4 regions of the Peribacillus sp. FSL H8-0477 genome follow, and region 2 is predicted to be linked to each of the others. Evidence: riboswitches for the same ligand, from Rfam matches in the RefSeq annotation. Region 2 holds a riboswitch; each other region holds the start of a gene.

Region 1 (3,160 bases), on a different contig from region 2:
AATGTAAAAGTATGATAATATAAGGTAGAATATGTCTGAAAATTCAGTTGGAAATAGGAGGAACTTTCTATGACAAAATCGATTCCTGAAGCATGGTGGAATGAGCTTGCTTTGCCGGTTATCGCAGCTCCGATGTTTTTAATATCCGGACCTGAGCTAGTTAAATCTTGTTGTATGAATGGGGTGTCTGGCTCATTTCCAGCTCCAAATGCAAGGCCGATAGAGGTCCTTGATGAATGGATGGGAGACATCAGCAGCAGTTTAGCAGAAGCGAAATTGAAGGATCCTGCTAAAAAAATTGCGCCCTGGGCAATGAACATGGTGGTACATAGTACGTACAGCCGTCTTCAAGAAGAGTTAGAGCTGGTAATCAAGCATCAGCCGCCAATTGTTATCACTTCACTTGGTTCGCCAAAACATGTTGTCGAAATTGTACATAGCTATGGCGGTTTAGTATTTTCCGATGTTAGTAGTATTCCGTTTGCTAAAAAAGCAGCTGAGGCAGGCGTGGATGGATTGATTCTTGTTGCAGCGGGCGCAGGAGGACATGCCGGAGAGTTGAATGGCTTTGCGTTTGTAGATAGTGTACGTACATTTTGGGATGGAATCATTTTACTTGCCGGCTCAATATCTACAGGAAAAGGAATTCTTGCAGCTCAAGCGGCTGGTGCGGATCTTGCCTATATGGGGACTCGTTTTATTGTGGCAGAAGAAAGTTATGCTGCTGATGCCTACCGTGAAATGCTTGTAACATCAGAACCTGAAGATATAGTCCTAACGGATGCATTTTCAGGAGTTAACTGTAATATGTTAAAACCGAGCATTCGAAACAATGGCCTTGACCCAGAACAACTAGTCAAAAAAGAAAAAGTTAATTTTGACGGTATGGCTCAAAAATCAGATGCAAAAGCTTGGAAAGATATTTGGTCTGCTGGTCATGGTGTAGGCGCGATCGACAAAATTGATTCAGTTGAAGGCATAGTGAAAACACTTCAACAAGAATATAACGAGGCTTTGACAAAGTTAAATGAACAGGCTGCGAAAATTAAAACAAGTGTTTCCCAATAATTATGTTAAATGGACATTCAAGATGTCCATTTTTTTTATTCGTTCGGAGCCACAATTTCAACCTTCATTCGGTCAGGATCCTCGAAAAATACAGCATAATGATTCGGTCCGCCAGCAAAAGGGAAACTTTCTTCATATAAAAGAGGAATCTTTTTTTCCTTTAATTTCGTGAACAATTTATTAACATGCTCCCTGGACTCTCCATGAAAAGCTAGATGATTAAGGCCAATCCTCCCTCGATGGTATCCGCTGTCTATAAAACGGTCATCTGTTTGAACAAATACTAGATACGAGTTTCCTTGTTTCCAACTGATGCCGGACGCCCATTCTTGAAAAACTTCATAGTTTAATTCAGTTAAAAGCCATCCCCAAAACTCAGCTGATTTTTTAAGATTGGCAACATTTATTTCAATATGATGCAGCATGGCGATCGCTCTCCTTTTTTTGTAGATTATACCATAAACTGCTGAATCAATAGAGTGATAGACCGCTTAGTATCAGGCTTTTCCCTCCTATAAAAACTTCATGAAAAAGTAGAAAAATATGTATTTACAAAATGGAGTAGCGGGAGTATGATAATCAACAGTTTCATATTTCTTATCGCTGAATCTTAATAGAACGGAGGACCCATCGAATGCAGTAGATTACTGCAAGGGGTGAATCCTAATATAGGTAGGGCTCCTCTTATGGCCCGAATCCGACAGCTAACTCCGTAAGCGTAATGAAGAGAGGAAGGGTGAAGCTTGTGAGCTAAAAATAATAGGTCCACAAGGCTATTTGCTATGCCTTGTGGGCTTTTTTGTGTCTAAAAAACGAAGGTATCTTACAGAATGTGGTGGTATAAGTCATGTATTCTCCTATTAAACGATTTTTAATTGGCCGCCCTTTAAAGTCATCTGAGCTTGGAGAGCAAAAGCTAAATAAATTAAAGGCATTAGCGATTTTATCATCTGATGCATTATCAAGTGTTGCCTATGGTCCGGAGCAAGTATTATTAGTTCTTATGACAGTCAGTGCCGTTGCGTTTTGGTTTTCAATCCCTATTGCGATGGGGGTATTGGTTTTACTGGCAGCACTGATTTTATCTTACAGGCAAATCATCTATGCCTATCCGGATGGTGGTGGAGCGTATGTAGTTTCTAAAGAAAACCTTGGTATTAATCCGGGATTAATAGCCGGAGGTTCACTTTTAGTCGATTATATTCTGACAGTAGCAGTCAGTGTGTCCGCAGGAACGGACGCTATCACTTCTGCACTGCCGTCCCTTCATTCCTATAACGTGTTAATTGCTATTATACTCGTTGTTATTATTACTATTTTAAGTTTACGAGGGATTACGGAATCTGCATCAATCTTAGCTTATCCCGTTTATTTATTTGTCATTGCATTAGTCATTTTACTTGGTGTAGGCATTTTTAAAATTTTTACTGGTGACATACCAGCTGATCTCCATTCACCGATTGGGACGCCGGTTGCTGGGATTTCTTTATTTTTATTACTTCGAGCCTTTGCATCAGGATGTTCAGCTTTGACAGGTGTAGAAGCCATCTCGAATGCCATTCCAAGTTTTAAAGATCCAGCACCGAAAAATGCGGCAAAAACGCTGACTATTATGGGGATTTTACTCGCGATTCTCTTTTCAGGTGTCATCTTTCTTGCGTACTATTATGGCGTTTCACCAAAAGAAAATGAAACGATCGTCTCACAGCTTGCTTCACAAACCTTTGGACGAAATTATTTGTATTACTTCATACAGGGAACAACGGCATTGATACTAATTTTGGCAGCAAATACGGGGTATTCAGCTTTCCCGCTTTTAGCCTTTAATCTGGCAAAAGATAACTACATTGCTCGTATGTTTTCGATTAGAGGGGACCGACTAGGTTACTCAAATGGAATTATTTTTCTTGGAGCGATGTCCATCTTGCTGATTCTAGCTTTTCAAGGAAATACCGAAAAATTAATCCCGTTGTATGCGGTTGGGGTATTTATTCCCTTTACGCTGTCACAGACAGGTATGCTTGTTAAGTGGATTCGGGAAAAACCGAGCGGGTGGCAAATCAAATTAACGATTAATCTAGTGGGTGCTTTA
Region 2 (3,160 bases):
TCTTATATATGCTACTCAATCCTTGTTTTTTTATGGTAGTCTTTTTTTACATTCTAAGTTGTTTATTTATCTTCTTATCTATAGAAAAGCTTTGTGAAAAGCCGAATATATTCTTTGTACTATTGAACTAATGTAAAACCGCCTCTTTTAGAAGGACGTCAAAACCAAAAACACTGTGAAGGGTCCGTACTGCTCTTTCTGACATATCTTCGGGAATAATACAGGAAACCTTCATTTCTGAATGGCTAACCATCTTAATCGGAATATGCTCGGAAGCCAATGCTGTAAACATTCTTGCAGTTGCTTCGGGATTTGAGACCATTCCTGATCCAACGATAGAAACTTTCGCTAAACCTACTTCCGTATTGAGTTCTTCAAACGCGAGTGTTGTCTTATTGGATTCGAGTAAATCCAATGTACGTCCCAAATCTTCTATCGAAACAGTAAAGGACAAGTTAGTTAACGAAAGTTCATCTGAGCACTGGGTTATGATATCTACATCAATATGGGATTTCACCAAAATTGTAAATAAAGAAGATAATGCATCAAATTTTTTAATTGTAATTTTCGCGATATGATCTTTGTGAGTCACTCCGCATACCAACTTTGCTTCCATATCCACATCCCCCTCTATTAAGGTTCCCTCTTCATCAGAAAAACTAGATCTTACCATTAACCGAACATTATATTTTTTCGCACACTCTACCGCACGGGGATGTAAGACACTCGCGCCTAATGTCGCCAATTCCATCATTTCATCTAAGGATATCCTAACTAATTTCTTGGCTGTAGGCACAATACGTGGATTGGCAGAAAAGACTCCGGAAACATCTGTATAAATTTCACATAAGTCAGCCTTAATGCTGGCAGCCAGCGCAACTGCAGTTGTATCCGAACCCCCCCGACCCAGAGTAGTAACTTCTCCGTCTTCCGTAATTCCCTGAAACCCTGCCACAATGACTATGGTACCTTTTCGAACAAGATTTACTATTTTATCGCTGTGAATATGGACGATTCTCGCTCTATTGTGAACGGTATCTGTCATAATCCCAGCTTGCCATCCTGTTAAAGAAACAGCAGGATAGCCTTTACTTATCAAAGCCATAGCAAGTAAGGATATGGAAACCTGTTCGCCTGTTGCTAACAGCATATCCATTTCTCTTCCCGCTGGGTTGGGAGACAATCGCTCCGCCATATCTACTAATGAATTGGTGGATTGACCCATCGCTGAAACAACCACGACTACATCATTACCTTTATTTTTCGCCTCCACTATACGTTCTGTTACCATCAGAATTCTATCAATACTTCCAACCGAGGTGCCGCCGAATTTTTGCACGATAAGTGGCAATATTCATCTTCCCCTCTATCTAATTATCCCACCCATTTTACCCTTTAATTAAATCCGTAAATACGGTACAAACGATAAAACGTATCATTAGCAAAACATGTACGTTTATCGGGACTTCTTGGTCCACACACCCTCTATGAACCCCCGTTCCTGCTATTGATTGCCCTTGATACTAGCTTGATAGCGCAATAGATGTAACGCCTTGTCTTGAATCCATACCTGGTCAAGCTTAAGACAATCGGCATCCTTCAAATGGACACCTTTGAAGTCCACATGCATGTTGGCTCTTTCCGCTTCAGCAGGATTGTGATCTTGTAGGTGACTTAACTCCTGTACCCATTCCTCATATTGATCGTCTGAGACAATGCGTTGATTCATGCGATAATCGATATAGCAAAGAACCAGCACCTGCCTCCTTCGCCTGATAATCTGGGCGACGATATCCATGTCAATACCATTATCATCTAGCAGATTAAACGGTTCCTCAAAATTCATCATACTACCCCATCTTCCCTAATAAACTATTATTCTGGTCACATTCCTTCAGGTTTCTTGCAGGCTTAATCCCTTTTCCTCATTGAATTTGTACCGTTCCAATGACTTCTCGATTGATAGTTAACTGTTGTAAACAACAAATAGACCAATGCTTACTTTTCCCCTTGATAGGCAATGTAATATCCATCCATGTCCGAGTGGTGATACAGGTCTCGGAACCTTGTATGTTTTACAAAAACCATAAAATTAGAGAAAAGCAATCATTGATCTACTTAACGCCCAGCAAGCTTTACGCTCTCTTTGCGTTCTGTCATCCATGATAGTATTCGATTTATAGGCATAATAAAAAGACCTATGTTAGTGTCAGAACGGTTTAGCTGTAAAAAAAGCAACAACAAAAGCCTCCTGATCAAGGCGGTCTTTATGACCTCCTTCGCTTTAGCCGACGAAGTTAGCTGACGGGTAGGATGGCGAAAGAGTTTCTCATCCCTTTTGCAAATGCAAAATTAACCCCAAAATAGTGGTTCCTCCGTTCTCAATACGTGAGATTAGGCCGCAATTAAATTGTATTTTATTGGAATTATCATACTCCCATCCTTCATCACTTGTAAACCCCCATGGGATAGTAAATATGCTCAAAATCATCCATATTCATTCGTTTTCATTTAATTTCATGGCTAAAACACTATATATTTCTATAAAACTTACTATTTCAAGTTATATTAATCATTATTTCAAATTGGATGAACAAGAATTTAGATTGGAATATCATAGTGATATCAAAAAACGTAGGAACGACTAGGAGTATTTATTGTGAAAGTTGGAAGGGCGACTCTTATCGCCCAAATCCGACAAATTACTTTGTAAGCGTTGATTAGAGAGTGATCTTTTCCGTATTGCACTTGTTTTAGTAAAGTATTTAAAAAGTATGCGAGAATACCAGTTTGACCATAATCGTGTAACACCTCTCTATTACTGGATGAACTGCTTCGTTTGATTGATTAGTTGCAGTATCGAGGTATGATCAAAAGCTTTCTTTGTCAAATCAGTCATTTTCAGTTTAGGATAAGAGTGTAACTCTCCGATAGATTGATCGTTTACAAACCAATCATTTATAGGTAAATAAGATAAAGCAGCATCAGTCCACGCATCTTGCAAAACGGGACTATAAAGTCGGTTTCTTTTATTTGTAGAAAAAACACCGCTCCAGTAATCCGAACGTGAACCAGAGTGCGGAACGTCACAAGAAAATTCGAGACATCCCTGCAACACATTTATATCCTGAAATAAAAGCCGATAGAGTTTTTTACCGAT
Region 3 (3,160 bases), on a different contig from region 2:
TGATGATTTGCTTCAGTTACCTTTTATACTGGTTTTTAGCGGCTTTCTGTTCTTATTTAGACGTCAATGTATTCGTATGAGGAGGTGTAGTCAATGAAGAAATGGAAAATTATTTCGCTCTCTGCAGTTTCAGGATTACTAATAGCGGGTAATTTATATTTAATAGGTAAGGAAGATAGTAAAGTTGAGCGAACTTTATATGTAGAGAACTGGACGAAAGCTAAACTAGGCGATATTTCAAGGACTTTTCAAGTACAAGGCATGGTAGTACCATATGAAGAGTATCCTGTGTACTTCGATCATGAAAAACAATTCCAGAAATTTTTAGTACAGGAAGGAGATACGGTCACTTCAGGGACGCCTTTATATGAATACCTTGATCCAAAAGCTTCAACAAGCAAAGCCAATCTTGAAAATGAAAAACAACTTGCTGAAAATGATCTTTCTGCAATAGAGAGTTATATCAGCAGCCTGGAAAGTTATCAATCCTCCATTCCAGAAGCTCCTTCAGTGTCTGATAATGAAGATAATGCAGAACTGGAAGCAGACTTAAATTTGGATGAGCATGCTTCATCTGAACTAATTGTTGCCACTATTGAACAGGAAATATTTAAACAGGAATATGAGAAAAGCAAAATAGAAGAAAAGGTTAACATTCTAGAAGCTGAGCTTGTAAATCTTGATGAAATAAGCGGGACTGTATCAGCTGTTAGTGATGTTGATGGCACTGTGAAGGAAGTGAATAAGAGTCTTACTGGCCCTATTCTAACTTTATCTTCAAATAGGTTGTCAATTGAAGGAGAACTTTCTGAAAAAAGGTTAAAGGAAGCTGAGGAAGGACAGGCAGTTACGGTTGAATCATCTGAATTAAAAAAACCTCTTATAGGGACAGTCGATCGTATTACAGCCTATCCGAAATCGGAACCAAGTATGAAGAAAGAAAGCACTTATCCGTATAAAGCTATAGTTAAGGATGATCAATTGCTTCTACCAGTTGGCAGCAAGGTGAATGTATCGATTGTTACCTCAAGTGTGCAAAATGTTCCGGTTATTCCTGAAGATACCTTACATATGGGTTCAAAGCCATTTGTTTATAAGTTAACTACTGGCCGTGTGAATAAGCAGTATGTAACGAAGGGTATTGAAATGAGTGGAAGACAAGAAATTCGGAAGGGCATGACCGCAGGCGAAACGATTTTAGCTGAACCAGAGAATGTACCACAAAATCATGCTTATTTTATAACAGCACTACAACCAAAAGATATAACACGAAAGCAACTTAAAGAGATTAGTACACGCGATAAATTCCGGTATTTATTAACAGGCCTATTAGAGAGATAGGACTTGATATGTTATTTGAACTACATAAATAAGAGAAAAAACGGATTCATAAAGGGATTTTTGAGGGATTTCCAGCAATTTTATGCATAGAACAGAAATAAATATATTTACAGAAATGAAATTTTACTATAATATTTTATTATAACGTAATACCGCTTAATCTTATCGAAAGAACGGGGGACCCAATTTGCGGATCCGTTCGCTTGGGGTGAATTCTAGATTAGTAGAAAGGGCTTTGTGTTTCCAAGTCCTAACCCGACAGCTAACCTCGTCAGCGTAAAGGGAACAGTTTGAAAAATGTTCGCGTAAAATGACACACAGTGTGTCTTTTTTTTGCCGGAGAAAATTTACCTTGTTTCCCTTACCGAGACAAAATGCATGTTTGCAGCATAGAATTTTTACAGAAGGTGAGGATGTTAGATGAAGAAAATTAGTTTAGCTTGGCAAATATTTATTGGTCTCGTATTAGGGATTATCGTGGGGGCTATTTTTTATGGCAACCCTGACGTATCTACTTATTTACAACCACTTGGAGATGTTTTTCTCCGTTTAATTAAAATGATTGTTGTTCCAATTATTGTTGCGAGTATCGTAATGGCTGTAGCGGGTGTAGGTGACCTTAAGGCACTCGGTAAAATCGGCGGAAAAACGCTTCTCTATTTTGAAATAGTTACAACCATTGCTATTATCGTAGGTATAATGGCTGCAAATATATTCCAACCAGGTGCAGGCGTAGATATGGGCTCCCTGGAAAAAACAGATATCAGCAGTTACGTTGAAACGGCTGATAACACAGAAACTAAATCATTAGTGGATACAATAGTGAATATTGTCCCATCTAACCCAATTAAAGCAATGGCTGAGGGCGATATGCTGGCCATTATCTTCTTCTCCCTTTTGTTAGGTTTGGGAATAGCCGCGGCTGGAGAAAAAGGAAAACCTGTCCTTGGATTCTTCCAAGGGTTGGCGGAAGCAATGTTTGCTATGACTAATATGATTATGAAATTTGCTCCGATTGGTGTATTTGGTTTAATTGGAGTAACCATTTCTAAATTTGGACTAGAATCCCTTATTCCACTGGGTAAATTAGCGATTACTGTTTACGGAACGATGATTTTCTTCGTAGTAGTTGTTTTAGGTTTAATAGCTAGACTTGTTGGCTTTAATATTTTCAAATTATTCATCATCTTAAAAGAAGAATTGATCTTAGCTTTCTCTACTGCAAGTTCAGAAGCAGTACTTCCAAAATTGATGGAGAAAACAGAAAAGCTAGGCTGTCCAAAGCATATTTCTACATTCGTCATCCCAACTGGTTACTCGTTTAACTTAGATGGTTCAACGTTATACCAAGCGTTGGCAGCAATCTTCATTGCTCAAATGTACGGAATAGATTTAACTATAGGTGCTCAAATTTCCCTAATCCTTGTCTTAATGGTTACTTCAAAAGGGATTGCGGGTGTGCCTGGTGTTTCATTCGTTGTCCTATTAGCGACATTAGGATCAGCTGGAATTCCAGTAGAAGGTTTAGCCTTCATTGCTGGTATCGACCGTATCCTTGATATGGGTAGAACAGTTGTTAACGTAGTAGGTAACTCTCTAGCAGCTATCGTTATTTCTAAATGGGAAGGTCAATTCAATCCTCCTGTAGAAGCGGCTGAAGTAAAAAGTGCATAATAAAAAAGGACTTGCAGTTTCTGCAAGTCCTTTTTTTATTAGGTCAATCAACTTAAACAGTGGGTAGTGTCTCCCTCGAAAATGATTTCGGGCTTATTTTGATTGACGGTAATTTTAGTTAAACTTACATTCCCAATATAGGGTT
Region 4 (3,160 bases), on a different contig from region 2:
TTGCCTCAATTTTTTTGCCTAAAAATTCTGGCGTTCGTCCAACCATCAGCCCAGCAATAAATACAGCCATAATCGTATACATCACAATATTGATTGTTCCTACTCCATCACCGCCAAAGACACAGTTCAACATCATTTGGGCGAGCGGTACCAGTCCTCCGAGCGGGGTCAGCGTATCATGCATCGTATTCACTGTCCCTGTTGTCGCCGCTGTTGTAACTGCAGTAAATAGAGCAGTTTGCGCGATTCCAAACCGAACCTCTTTCCCTTCCATACTCCCATTTTCTTGTGATAGACCTATTTTTTCTAACGCCGGATTCCCATTTAATTCACTAAAATAGGACACACTCAGGAAGACAAGAAATAGTAACCCCATCGCAGTAAAAAGGATCCAACCCTGTTTTTTGTTTTTCGCCATCCGCCCAAACGTTAAGGGCAGTGCAGCAGGGATTAAAAACATTGATAGTATTTCTAGTATGTTAGTAAAGCCAGTAGGATTCTCAAAGGGATGGGCCGAGTTAACCCCGAAGAATCCACCGCCATTTGTCCCTAAATGCTTGATTGATTCTAAAGCAGCAACTGGTCCTCTCGCGATATTCTGTGCAGCTCCTTCTAAGGTCGTCACGGCAGCGGTAGAACTAAACGTTTGCGGTACCCCTTGGGAAACGAGTATCAAACCTATAAGAATGGACAACGGCAGCAGTACCCGCGTAAGGGAACGGACTAAATCAACATAAAAATTCCCCATATTCTTTTGCCCTGTTATCCCTCTAAAGAAAGCCATACATAGAGCGAGCCCTGTGGCTGGGGTCGTAAACATCAAAAAGATAATCACAGTCATCTGTGATAAATAAGATAAACCGGATTCTCCGCTGTAATGTTGTAAGTTCGTGTTCGTAAGGAAGCTCACAGCCGTATTGAAGGCAAGTATCGGATCCATATTTGCTATATTACTAGGATTCCCAGGCAGCACTCCTTGAAAGCGGATGATCAGGTATGAAATGATAAACATGATGAGATTACTAAACAGCAAGGCTTTAGCGTATTTCTTCCAGTTCATTTCACTTGTTTGTATACCTGACAGCTTATAAATAATCCGTTCGATTGGTCCAAATACTCGATCTTGCTTGGTCGTTTCAAGGGAATAAACAGTCGTTAAATAGTTTGCCATTGGTATCGCTAGTACAAGAAGCAATACCAGCACCACACCGATTTGTAAAAAATCCATTTACATTTCCTCCGTTAGTCACGATTAATATTTTTCTGGGTTAAGCAATGCATGAACTAAATACAACGTAACCACTCCGACAATCATCAATAGAACCATTATTTACTCTCCCTCTTTTTCGATAACATTTTGACAAAAGTGAATAAATCCTAAAAAGAGTGAAAAAGAAACAGCTGTTAGCAGCACGGATACAACATCCATTTGACCTTCTCCTTTCAACTAGTTGATGAAAAAAACCTCACCACCTCCTTTCCGTATTGTCACTGTCAAACTATCAATCCATAAAAAAAAGACCAATGCGTACTCATCCCCCGATATGCAGCCGATGCAAAAAATCGATCCGAGTTTCAACAATGAAAAAACTTCATTGCAACAGAAACAGAATGATTTGCAAAAGCAAACATTAATTTGGAGAAAAAGTACTCATTGGTCTACTTAACGTCCAGCAAGCAGGGCTTCCTTTACGCTCAGTCATCCAAGAACAATTTTTCAATATAGGCATACTAAAAAGACCTACAGAAGGACAGGCTGCTCATTTTGCTGAAATCAACAAAAAAGCCCCCTGAAATAAGGTGGTCTTATGACCTCCTTCGCTTTAGCCGACGAAGTTAGCTGACGGGTAGGATGGCGAAAGAGTTCACATCCCTTCTGCAAAAGCAGAATTAACCCCAAAATACTGGGTCCTCCGTTCTCAAAATCTTTGAGATTTGGCCTTTATTAAATTGTTATGCTGTCGCTTATTTTACGCTTAACTAGAAACATTTGTAAACTAGGTAAACTAACCATATAAATCCAAAATCGATGAAATAGATTCATTTTTAACGATTTTTCAAATCAAATCACTTGTTTTCTCATTAATTCTTACTTTTTCAAACTTTTACAAATTTTCATAAAATTGATTGACAAGAAGTTAGGCAGCAATTATGCTGAATTCCAGCAATAGCCAAAATTAGTGGAGGGATTATGTTAAATTCTAAGAAAAAACTTGAAGCTGAGATTAGTGCTGCCTTCATCAAGTTTCAGCGTGAGTTGATTGGGAGAGGACCACAAGAGGCAAAAACGTATATTATTAATGATATGCTGATTACCCGATTTAAAGGTGTTCTGACTGTTGAAGAAAAACATCTGGCCAGCCGAAATGCAGGAAAGAAATTAATTAAGCAAATGCGTTCACTGCTACATGAAATGTACACCCAGGATTATGAAAAAATCGTGGAACAGTATACCAAATGTAAGGTTCTGTCCTCTCATCGAGATATTAGTACAAAAACTGGAGAACAGATTGAGGTTTATATTCTTGATAAAGATCTAGAAAAATGTTTTGAACCGCTCAAATAACTTGCATCTCTTACCTTCCCGTTAAAGGGCGTTGATTATGTGTATTAATAACAATATCTTGGAAGGTATTTCTGCCGCATATACAGAATACTTCCTCGTTTTTTAACAGCACATGGCAGTGCAGACAATACTTTTTTTTCATTTTCTTCAACTCTTTTCATAGATTCTGTATGTATGATATGCAGAATAAAAAAAGAGTTGCAGCACTGTGCAACTCTTTTTTTCTATGAGGCTTTTTGGACTGCTGTTAGTTGAGTCTGTTTTGTGCTGGGAACAATATTAAAAAAGATATTTAATACTATCGCTGTCATACTTCCAGCTACAATACCATTACTCGTAAGAATTTGCATGCTTTCTGGCAGATTGGTAAATAACGAGGGTACTACCGTAACCCCCATGCCCATTCCTACTGAACAAGCAATAATTAACAAGTTTTCTTGCGAAGAAAAATCTACGGTACTGAGCATCTTTATTCCATATGCGAGTACCATCCCAAACATCGCTACCATGGCTCCGCCCAGAACAGATGACGGTATGACAGTTGTGAATGCACCAATTTTCGGCACCAGTCCAATCAGTATAAGCATTCCGCCG

The links. Region 2 has a riboswitch for cyclic di-AMP ahead of MHI18_RS21150 (DNA ligase LigA-related protein). Riboswitches for the same ligand answer to the same signal wherever they lie in the genome.
Region 1: another riboswitch for cyclic di-AMP. It lies ahead of MHI18_RS03170 (APC family permease); the one in region 2 lies ahead of MHI18_RS21150 (DNA ligase LigA-related protein).
Region 3: another riboswitch for cyclic di-AMP. It lies ahead of MHI18_RS12725 (cation:dicarboxylate symporter family transporter); the one in region 2 lies ahead of MHI18_RS21150 (DNA ligase LigA-related protein).
Region 4: another riboswitch for cyclic di-AMP. It lies ahead of MHI18_RS22125 (potassium-transporting ATPase subunit F); the one in region 2 lies ahead of MHI18_RS21150 (DNA ligase LigA-related protein).

What each region holds. Positions count from the first base shown of each region.
Region 1 is NZ_JBBODE010000001.1:612,120-615,279, reverse strand. Features, by position in the region: gene MHI18_RS03180 (NAD(P)H-dependent flavin oxidoreductase) at 70-1,068, shown strand; gene MHI18_RS03175 (VOC family protein) at 1,104-1,493, opposite strand; cyclic di-AMP (ydaO/yuaA leader) riboswitch at 1,660-1,802, shown strand; gene MHI18_RS03170 (APC family permease) at 1,916-3,160, shown strand, end outside.
Region 2 is NZ_JBBODE010000003.1:3,355-6,514, reverse strand. Features, by position in the region: gene MHI18_RS21155 (aspartate kinase) at 128-1,351, opposite strand; gene MHI18_RS21150 (DNA ligase LigA-related protein) at 1,505-1,798, opposite strand; cyclic di-AMP (ydaO/yuaA leader) riboswitch at 2,272-2,411, opposite strand; gene MHI18_RS21145 (DUF2515 family protein) at 2,819-3,160, opposite strand, start outside.
Region 3 is NZ_JBBODE010000002.1:194,509-197,668, forward strand. Features, by position in the region: gene MHI18_RS12715 (hypothetical protein) at 1-80, shown strand, start outside; gene MHI18_RS12720 (efflux RND transporter periplasmic adaptor subunit) at 94-1,341, shown strand; cyclic di-AMP (ydaO/yuaA leader) riboswitch at 1,485-1,632, shown strand; gene MHI18_RS12725 (cation:dicarboxylate symporter family transporter) at 1,762-3,015, shown strand; gene MHI18_RS12730 (histidine phosphatase family protein) at 3,063-3,160, opposite strand, start outside.
Region 4 is NZ_JBBODE010000001.1:855,639-858,798, forward strand. Features, by position in the region: gene kdpA (potassium-transporting ATPase subunit KdpA) at 1-1,228, opposite strand, end outside; gene MHI18_RS22125 (potassium-transporting ATPase subunit F) at 1,253-1,327, opposite strand; cyclic di-AMP (ydaO/yuaA leader) riboswitch at 1,811-1,951, opposite strand; gene MHI18_RS04415 (DUF2294 domain-containing protein) at 2,192-2,566, shown strand; gene MHI18_RS04420 (nucleobase:cation symporter-2 family protein) at 2,791-3,160, opposite strand, start outside.